3 regions of the Thioalkalivibrio sp. ALgr1 genome follow, and region 1 is predicted to be linked to each of the others. Evidence: predicted binding sites of a transcription regulator. Region 1 holds the regulator's gene; each other region holds the start of a gene.
The links. Region 1 encodes sigma-54, which starts transcription at its own class of promoters, with help from an activator protein. Its sites were predicted from a motif close to TGGCANGNTNCNTGCTT; they were not measured.
Positions count from the first base shown of each region.

Region 2: fliL (flagellar basal body-associated protein FliL) is a predicted target of sigma-54. The motif match lies at 1,528-1,544, and genes of this name have one in related genera.
Region 3: F466_RS0103155 (TorF family putative porin) is a predicted target of sigma-54. The motif match lies at 1,720-1,736, and genes of this name have one in related genera.

Region 1 is NZ_KB905132.1:850,287-853,546, forward strand. Features, by position in the region: gene lptA (lipopolysaccharide transport periplasmic protein LptA) at 1-239, shown strand, start outside; gene lptB (LPS export ABC transporter ATP-binding protein) at 290-1,018, shown strand; gene F466_RS0104065 (RNA polymerase factor sigma-54) at 1,077-2,570, shown strand; gene hpf (ribosome hibernation-promoting factor, HPF/YfiA family) at 2,573-2,911, shown strand; gene F466_RS0104075 (PTS sugar transporter subunit IIA) at 2,916-3,260, shown strand, end outside.
Region 2 is NZ_KB905134.1:302,803-306,062, forward strand. Features, by position in the region: gene fliM (flagellar motor switch protein FliM) at 1-958, opposite strand, end outside; gene fliL (flagellar basal body-associated protein FliL) at 967-1,455, opposite strand; gene F466_RS0109145 (flagellar hook-length control protein FliK) at 1,745-2,830, opposite strand; gene F466_RS0109150 (flagellar export protein FliJ) at 2,895-3,260, opposite strand, start outside.
Region 3 is NZ_KB905132.1:659,313-662,572, forward strand. Features, by position in the region: gene F466_RS0103140 (gamma-glutamyl-gamma-aminobutyrate hydrolase family protein) at 1-54, opposite strand, end outside; gene F466_RS0103145 (amidoligase family protein) at 65-1,057, opposite strand; gene folB (dihydroneopterin aldolase) at 1,169-1,534, shown strand; gene F466_RS0103155 (TorF family putative porin) at 1,789-2,502, shown strand; gene F466_RS0103160 (P-II family nitrogen regulator) at 2,568-2,906, shown strand; gene F466_RS0103165 (ammonium transporter) at 2,944-3,260, shown strand, end outside.

The DNA.
Region 1 (3,260 bases):
AGTCCCCGGACCCGGAGACGGGCGAGATGCGCATCGCCACCGCGCTGCGCATCGACTACCTGCTGAACGAGGACCGGGTGATCCTGACCGACCAGGCGCATGTGGTCACGGCAGCCGAGGAAGCGCGCGGCAAGCGCATCGTCTACGACCTGGAGACGGATGTGATCGAGGCCGAGCGTGGCGAGGCCGATGACGAGCGTGTACGTATCAGGATCCAGCCCCGCGAAGACGACGAATGAACGAGCTCGACACCAGCGCGCCCGCCGCGGCCGGTGGCGAATCTGCGCCGATGGCCGGCTATCTGACCGGCCGCGAGCTGACCAAGCGCTATGGCAAGCGTACGGTGCTGGATCGTGTCGACGTCGATCTGGCACCAGGGGAGGTCGTGGGCCTGCTGGGACCGAACGGCGCAGGCAAGACCACCTGTTTCTACAGCCTGGTCGGCCTGATCCGGCCCAATCGTGGCCGCATCACGCTGGGTGACCGGGACATCACCCGGGCCCCGATTCATTCGCGGGCCCGAGCCGGGCTGGGCTACCTGCCGCAGGAGGCCTCGATCTTCCGTCGGCTGAGTGTTTGGGACAACCTGCAGGCGGTGCTGGAGCTGCGCTCGGAGCTCGACCGCCACGAGCGACGCCGCATCGGCGATGCCCTGATCGAGGAGTTCCAGCTGGAGACCGTGCGCCACAGCCCTGGGATTGCCCTGTCCGGGGGCGAGCGTCGCCGCGCCGAGATCGCGCGGGCACTGGCCGGTGACCCGCGCTTTATCTGCCTGGACGAACCGTTTGCCGGCGTGGATCCGATTTCCGTGGGTGATATCCAGGCCGTGATTGGGCATCTGGCCCAGCGCGGGATCGGTGTGCTGATTTCCGACCACAACGTGCGCGAGACCCTCGGAATCTGCGACAGGGCCTATATTCTTAGTGAGGGCCGCATCCTGAGCGCCGGGACCCCGCAGGAGCTGCTGGACGACCCCCAGGTGCGCCGCGTGTATCTCGGAGAAAACTTTCGACTGTGAACATTGATCAGTGTTTCCTTAAGATGATCTTGATGGTCACCATGGACCTCAAACCGCGATGCTGAAACCCGGGCTCAATCTGCAGCTGGGGCAGACGCTGACGATGACCCCGCAGCTGCAACAGGCGATCCGTCTGCTGCAGCTTTCCACGCTGGAGTTGCAGGCGGAGATCCAGCAGGCGCTGGAAAGCAACCCCATGCTCGAGCAGGTGGAGGACGAGGGCGAGGAGGCCCCGCCCGAGCGCCCGGAGGAAGGGGGCGAACGGGTCGACGGGGATCGCATGCAGGCCGACACGGCTGGCGATGACGTGATCCCCGAGGAGTTGAGCACCGACAGTCGCTGGGACGACATCTACGAGCCCGCCCCGAGCCCACGCGGCCTGGACGACCGCGACCCGCTGGAGAATACCTCCGACGGCGAGGACGAGGGCCTGCAGGACCACCTGCTCTGGCAGCTGCATCTGAGCCACCTGACCCCACGAGACCAACGGATCGGGGCGGCGCTGATCGACGCGATCAGCCCGGACGGCTATCTGGACAGTGAACTCGAGGCGCTGGCGGAGATGATCAGCCAGGGCGAAGACGAGCCCGTGGGGGTCGACGAGGTCGAGGCGGTGCTGCACTGGATTCAGCAGTGCGACCCGCTGGGCGTCGGTGCGCGGGACCTGCGCGAGTGCCTGGAGATCCAGCTGCGCCATTTGGCGCCGGATGCCCCGGCGCGTGACGCGGCTCGAGCCATCCTGGAAAACGGCATGGAGAGCCTGGCCAAGCGGGACTACCGAGCCCTGCAGCGCCAGTCCGGCGTGCGCGACCCGGACGAGCTGGCGCGGGCGCTGGACCTGATCCGCACCCTGAATCCGCGGCCCGGTGCCCAGATCAGCGAGTCCACTTCGGAATATGTGGTGCCGGATGTCTATGTCCGCCATGACCGCGATGGCTGGCGCGTGGACTTGAACCCGGAGATTGCGCCGCGCATTCGCATCAACGATCTCTATGCGGGCATGGTGCGGCAGGTCTCCGATGCGCGTGATAGCGCGTTTATGCGCGATCAGTTGCAGGAGGCGCGCTGGTTCCTGAAGAGCCTGCACAGCCGGAACGACACCCTGCTGCGGGTCGCCCAGGCCATCGTCGTGCGCCAGCAGGGGTTTCTCGAGCATGGTGAGGTTGCCATGCAACCGCTGATCCTGCGCGATATCGCCGAGACCCTGGAGATGCACGAATCGACCATCTCGAGGGTGACTACACAGAAATACATGCACACCCCGCGTGGGGTATTCGAGTTCAAGTACTTCTTTTCCAGTCATGTTGGCACAGCCGATGGCGGCGAATGCTCGGCGACCGCGATCCGTGCCATGATTCGGGAATTGATTGGTGGCGAGACCCCGAACAAGCCACTGAGTGATGCAAAACTGGCCCAGATCCTGTCGGATCGGGGCATTAATGTGGCCCGACGCACCGTGGCCAAGTACCGCGAGGCTATGCACATACCGTCTTCCAGCGAACGCCGGCAGATGGCGAGTATGCCCAGTGGAACCAAGCAAAAAGGAGCCTGACCATGCAGATCAACCTGACCGGCCATCACGTCGATATCACCGACGCCCTGCGCGACTACGTGAACGAAAAGTTCGCGAAGCTGGAACGCCACTTCGACAAAGTGATCGACGTGCATGTGGTGCTGACCCACGAGAAAAACCAGAACCTGAACAACAAGGCGGAGGCCAATCTCCAGGTCAGCGGCAATCACATCCACGCCGAAGCCAGTCACGAGGATATGTATGCGGCGATTGATGGCCTGATCGACAAGGTGGATCGTCAGCTGATCAAGCACAAGGAAAAGGTCAAGGACCATCACCGCGCCGAGGGTGCCCAGCGCAACCGCGAACAGGCCCTTTAACGCAATGACCATTGCCGAGCTGATCACCCGCGCCCGTATCCGGCTGGAGCCCGAGTGTTCCAGCCAGAAACGGGCGCTCGAGACCCTGGCCGAGTTGCTGGCCGTCGGCGGCGAGGAGTCCGCCGGCCCGGCCAGCGGGGCCATCTTCGAGGCCCTGTCTGCCCGCGAGAAGCTTGGCTCCACCGGTCTGGGGCATGGCGTGGCCATCCCGCATGGGCGTCTGGCCGAGCTCGATGCCCCCCGGGTCGCGGTCCTGCGGCTGGACCAGGGGGTCGACTTCGACGCCATGGACCACGAACCCGTGGACATCCTGATCGCACTGCTGGTGCCCGAGGCGGCGACCAGCGCG
Region 2 (3,260 bases), on a different contig from region 1:
GATCCGTCACCTGGATCGCATTCTTGCCATCGGATACGCCAAACTTCCCACGAAACAGCGGGATATCTTCGACTCTCAAGGTAACGGTCTCGGGGAGATTGATCGGGATGATGTCGCCCGGCTGGATGTCGAGCAGCTCCTGCACCGTCACTTCGGTCTCGGTCAGGGTGGAGCTCACCTCGACTTCCGCGTCCTGAATCTCTTCTTCCAGCGCCTTCATCCAGCGTTGATCCACGTCGGACCGGTCCGATTGCAGCCCGGTATCCAGCTGCTCGCGGATCGGCTCGATCATCGAGTACGGCAAGGTGAAATGCAGATTGCCGCCGCCACCATCGAGCTCGATATGGAACTCGCTGATCACGACGATCTCGGTGGGCGAGACGATATTGGCGAACTGCGGGTTCACCTCCGAGTTCAGGAACTCGAAGCGCAGATCCATCACCGGCTGCCAGGCCTTGACCATGTCCTCGAATGCGCCTTCGAGGATGCCGTGGACCACGCGCATCTCCATCGGCGTGAAATCCCGTCCCTCGATGCGCGTGTGGTAGCGACCGTCGCCACCAAAGAAGTTGTCGACCAGGATGAACACCAGCTTCGGGTCGAACACGAACAGACCAGTCCCGTGCAGCGGATGCGCCCGCACCAGGTTCAGGCTGGTCGGCACGAACAAGGAGTGCATGTACTCCGAGAACTTCGAGACCCGAGTGCCGACCACGGAGAGCTCCGCAGAGCGACGCAGCATATTGAACAGGCGTACCCGGAGGTGTCGTGCAAAGCGCTCGTTGATCATCTCCAGCGTGGGCATCCGCCCACGCACGATCCGATCCTGCGTCGCGAAGTTGAACTCGCGGGCCTCTCCGTCATTCGGAAACGGGTCATCCGTTTCGATATCGCCGTCATCGACCCCATGAAGGAGGGCGTCGATCTCGTCCTGGCTGAGGATGTCCGTTTGCGCCATGGTTCTGCCTACTGCATGACCAGTTCGTTAAAGCGCACCGCTTCCACATCATGTGGTGCGTCCCGCTCCTCAAGGATCTCGGCGATCGCCTCGCGCAGCTCCTCGGCAAGCGATTCCTTCCCGTCACGCGTATTGAGGTCGTCGTAGTGTTTCTCTCCAAGCAGGCCCAGCACATCGTTGCGAACGGCCGGCATATGCCGCTCCAGTGCTTCAATCACCTCGGGGTCGGTGGTGACGACGCTTAGCTCGACCCGGAGATAGCGAATGCGTCCGGGCCCATCAATGTTCACGGTCATCGGCTCCAGCCCGTGATAGTGACGCTCGGCCGGGCCTTCTTCACCGGTCTCTTCCTCGCCACCGCCGGACAAGAAAAACCACGCAGCCGCCGCGCCGGCCCCGGCGAACACGAGCACCAGCAAAATGACAATCCAGAGCAGCCCCTTCTTGCCCTTATTGCCGGCGCCTTCTCCACCCAGTTCGACTTCCTTCTCCGCCATTTCCCACCCTCGAGATTCGTGAATCCGTCCATGTTGACGGCACGGGATCGCGCTGACTATTGCCTGAACTCATAGCAAAGGCAGTGCCAAAATTAATTTATGTAATGATTTCCGACGCTTAAGCGGTAACGAGGAGAGCACAGGAGGGGTGCAGCCGGGAATTAAAAAGGGGATCGTCAAGATTCAGCCGCCCCGAACCCGGCAGAAGACGGGATCTTGGCGGCACAACAACCGAGGTTGGGAACGACCGGGCGGGTTTACGCACCCGGTCTTTTGCAAACGGACTTACTCAGGCGAACAGGTCAAGCCGGCGGTTCAGGATAGAAAGGGTGCTACCCGTCGCCTGCTCTTCCTCGGCCTCGGACTCATCGGCCTCGCGCCCGGCCCGCTGCCCGTCAGCCAATTCCTGCTGACCTTCACGCTCTTCGGCCGCCTGATCGGACACGGTCGCATCCTCGAGCGTAAGGCCGCTCTGGGCGAGACTCTCGCGCAGCCGAGGCATCGCCGCCTCCAGAACCTCGCGGGTCACCGGATTTGCACTGATGAACTGGACGGTGGCTCGATCACCGTCCACGTTCAGGCGGACATCGAGTGTCCCCAGCTGCGGCGGGTGCAGCTTGATCTCGGTACGGCCGCCCTGGGCACGCGCCAGCATGCGGATCTGGTCCGTCAGCTCGCGCTCGCCACCCGGCTGCAGCAGCCGAGCCAGGTCCAGGCGCAACGAGCTGCGTGAACCCTCGCTGCCTTCCGCAGCCTGTACATGCGCCGGCAGAATGCCGGCCAGAGGTTCCGCGCGTCCCTGCGCCCTTTGCGTATCAGTCCCCTGGGACATCCATTGCGCCAGCAGCTCCAGAACATTCTCGCGCGAAAGGCGGCTGTTCGGACCGAGCAGCTCGGTGCCCGCCCCGCCGCCTGAAGCAGCCGAGCCCTGGCTGGACTCGAGGAACAGCCGCATGACCGCTGCAGGCAACGGCTTGATCTCGCGCGCGCCACCGTTGCCTTCGCCGCGCTCCATACGTGCAACGGACGGACCGGGGCGATCATCCACTGCCGTCATGAGCGCGGCCAGCGGCAAATCCTTGCCGCCCGATTCCACCTCGACGGCCAGTTCGCCTCCGTCCATCAGGGCTTGCAAGCGGGCCAGCATGCCCTCCAGATCGAGCCCTTCAAGCTCCTCTTCACCCACGCCCAGATCGGCCAGCAGCGCCTCGAGCTGTGGCTGAAGAATATCGAGGAAACCCTCGCCTTCTGCGGTTTTCAGGTCCTTCAACCCTTCGAGGCCTTCGAGCGCCTGAAGGTCCTTGAGGTCACTGCCACCCCCCAACAACTGCAGCAGCGGCATCATCCCCTGGCCGGCATTGCCTGTCGCGATCATCAATGGATCCTCTGAGTCATTGCCCGGCTCGTACGCCTTTGATGGGCATTCCTGGTCAGCTCATTCAAGATTCTTGCCAGTCGTTGTTCGTCTCCTGCGTGCGCGTGTGCACCTGCCGTGTCGCCCACATGTCCTGCTCATGCTGGCGACGGCGATCGGCCACCCGCTCCTGTTCTGCAATGCGGCGCTCCAGGAGCTTTTCCAGGGACATCACCGCCCGGTGGCGGAGCAGCCACTCCTGGCGTGCCTGCTCCGCCTGGGCGCCTGCGGCCTGCGCGCGAAGGTCTTGCTGTTCCAGTGCATGCCGCAGTTGATCCCGCATCCCGGAAAGCCACTTGAGCTGATTCGTGTCATCGGGCAGTGGCGCCCGGAGATACTCGAGCTGATAGCCCTCCAGCTGGGTCCGCTGGGTCTCGACCGCGTCCAGTTG
Region 3 (3,260 bases), 190 kb from region 1:
GTCGGGTCCGGTGATCGCGACCACCGGACGCCGCGCCGGTCCGGCGTTGCTCATGGTGTCGTACTCAGAACCAGCCACGCAGCTTCCTGGCCCAGTCGTCGGCCCAGCGACCCAGTGCCTGGGTGGGGCGTTCCAGGTATTCACGGCTCATCCGCTGCAGGCGTTCCCGGTCCGCGGCGAGCCGTTCCACTTCGACCCAGCCGTTAAAGGGGTGGGCCAGGCTCCATTCGGGATCGTCGATCTCGCAGTTGGGCAGACGATAGTGGAACGCGGGCCGGGCCTTGACCAGCTCATGTTCGACCGGGGCCGCGTCGATCCGCTCCTGATCCAGTTCGGCAAACAGCGGCAGCATGTCCAGCGGCCGATTACGCGTGGTGTTGTGCGCGAGGTAATGGTCGATCAGTTCCCCCTGGTCCGGCTGGAAGTCCGGGTTCAGGGTCTCGCGGACGAAGGTGCCGGGGAATGCGCGGATGTAGGGCGACAGGCGTCTGGCCAGGTCGATCTCGCCCGCGTTCGTCAGCATCTCGTACAGCAGCAGGAAGGCCCGCAGGACATCGAGGATCCAGGCGGCATCGGTGCTGTGGACCTCGATATTGAGCTGCAGCCCGAACGCGTAGAGCAGCGAACGCTCGGTCCCAAGGGCACCGTCTTCCTGCAGTGCGGCCCGAACGCGATCCAGCCGGGGAAGCGCCGAGGCCGGTATCGGTGGTGCGACGATCTCGTGCGGTACCAGGCGCCCGGCGGCATCGGCCAGCCAGCGGTCGAGCGCCGCCTCGTCGGTGTCGTCGAGCTCTATGCCCAGCCGCCGCAGGTGGCTGCGATACGCCCGGTCCTTCAGTACCCGGGCATCCAGCTCCACCTGGAAATCACCCTGGTCCGTATCGCAGACCCGGGCGACGAACGGGCTTTCACAGCGGACCTGCCCGCCGAACTCGGCGCGGATGGCCTCGGCCATGCGTTCGAGCGAGACGCCGGCCATCTCGATCTCCACGCCGACCTTTCGGGGTGACCCTTCCGGATTGTCTGGCCAGGGCAGATCGTGAAAGCGCTCGGGCATCAGGAATGTCCTTGGGAAGCTGCCGCGCCATGATACCGGTTCGGTGTACCTGCTGTGGGCAAGCCAGTACGATAGGCGCCGGCCGCCAGGGCCGGACCGCAAAGGTACGGGATGGATCGAATCTACCTCAAGGATCTGCGCATTGATGCCGTCGTCGGCGTCTATGATTGGGAGCAGCGCATCCAGCGCCCCCTGCGCTTTGATATCCAGCTAGCTACCGACACGCGCATCGCCGCGCACTCGGGCGAGATCACGGACACGGTCGATTACGAGGCGGTGGCCAATGCCGTGCGCGCGATCGTCACGCGCGAACCCCACGCGCTGCTGGAATCCCTGGCCGAGGAGATCGCGGAGGCCCTGATGGCCGAGTTTCGCACCCCGTGGGTGCGCATCGAGCTGGGCAAGCCCGGCGCGGTCGCCGGTGTGGCCGAGGTCGGCATCGTGGTCGAACGCGGCACCCTGCCAGCCTCCACCTGATCCCTTTGCGTCGGTTCCTGTCCTAGTTCGCCTCGACCCCGGCCGTGCGGCCGGTCACAGATTTATCATTCCTTGACCCAATATGGTGCGTGTGCACTTTTAGTGCGCACCGCTTTTGTGCGTGCTGGCGTCGTTCACCTGCAACAGGTGTTGTGAAAAGCCGATCTGGCTCCGTTTTCCCGATATGGCACGGCCTGTGCAAGGACCGGGTGTCGACTACGCGACACTCGATTGCACAACTGGGAGAACACAATATGAAGAAGTTCACTCGTTCCGCGCTGGCCGCCGCCATCGTCACTGTCGGCTCCACCGGTGGTGTGGCCTTTACCTCTGCTGCCACCGCGGAGCTTTCCGTGAACATTGGGGCGGTTTCCAACTACTACTTCCGCGGCTTTTCCGAAACCGATGATGGCGCCGCAATTCAGGGCGGTATCGACTATGAGCACGAATCCGGCTTCTACGTCGGCACCTGGCTCTCCAACGTCGACTTTGGCGACGACACCAGCTACGAAATGGATCTTTATCTCGGCTTTGCCGACGAGTTCGACAATGGCTTTGGCTACGATGTTGGGTATCTGTATTACGCCTACCCCGATGCGCGCGATGACAGCGGTTCCCTGAGCGCCGACTTCGGCGAAGTCTACGGTGAAGTTTCGTTCGATACCGGGCCCGTTGGTTTGTACGCCGGTATGGCCTATGTCGTGAACGACAGCAGTGATTCCGCGCTCGAGAAAAAGGATATGTACTACTACGCCGGCTTGGATATCCCGTTCATGGATGTCTATAGCGCTGGCTTCCTCGTGGGCCGCACCAACTTCGATGACTCCGATCTCGACAACTACACCCACTACACCGCGAGCCTCACCCGCGATGCGGGCGACTGGGGCGAGTTCAGCTTCAACCTTGAATACGTCGACGAGTCCGACGAGGACGTTGGCGCCTGGGTGGGCTGGACCAAGACGTTCTAAACCCGGCTTTTCCACTCAAGTAACTGCGGGTCCGCCCTCAGGCGGCCCCGCTCAAGGAGTCCGACATGAAGATGATTACCGCCGTGATCAAGCCGTTCAAGCTTGATGATGTCCGCGAGGCGATCTCGGAGATCGGCGTGCAAGGAATGACCATGACCGAAGTAAAGGGTTTTGGTCGTCAGCGCGGCCATACCGAGCTCTATCGCGGCGCCGAGTACGTGGTCGATTTTCTGCCCAAGGTGAAACTGGAAGTGGCTGTCGACGAAAACCTGGTCGATCAGGTGGTCGAGGCCATTTCCAAGTCTGCCAGTACGGGCAAGATCGGCGACGGCAAGATCTTTATCACCCCGGTGGAGCAGGTCGTGCGTATTCGCACGGGCGAGACCGGCCCGGAAGCCCTTTAAGGGTTTTCCCTCTTCCATCGAATGAGGAATTTCAATCATGGAAATTGAACAACAAGTTGTCGAACTCGCCTATGCGATGGACACCTTTTATTTTCTGGTGGCCGGTGCACTGGTGATGTGGATGGCCGCGGGCTTTACCATGCTCGAGGCCGGGATGGTGCGCACCAAGAGTGTCGCCGAAATCGCGACCAAGAATATCGCCCTGTATTCGATCGCCAGCATCATGTACATGCTGATCGGCTACAACATTATGTACGGCGATGGCCTGAGCTCCGTGATCCCGAGCCTGGGCTTCCTGATCACGGGCGACAACGCCGTGGGTGACGTGCTGGGTAGTGATGGCGACATCTACTA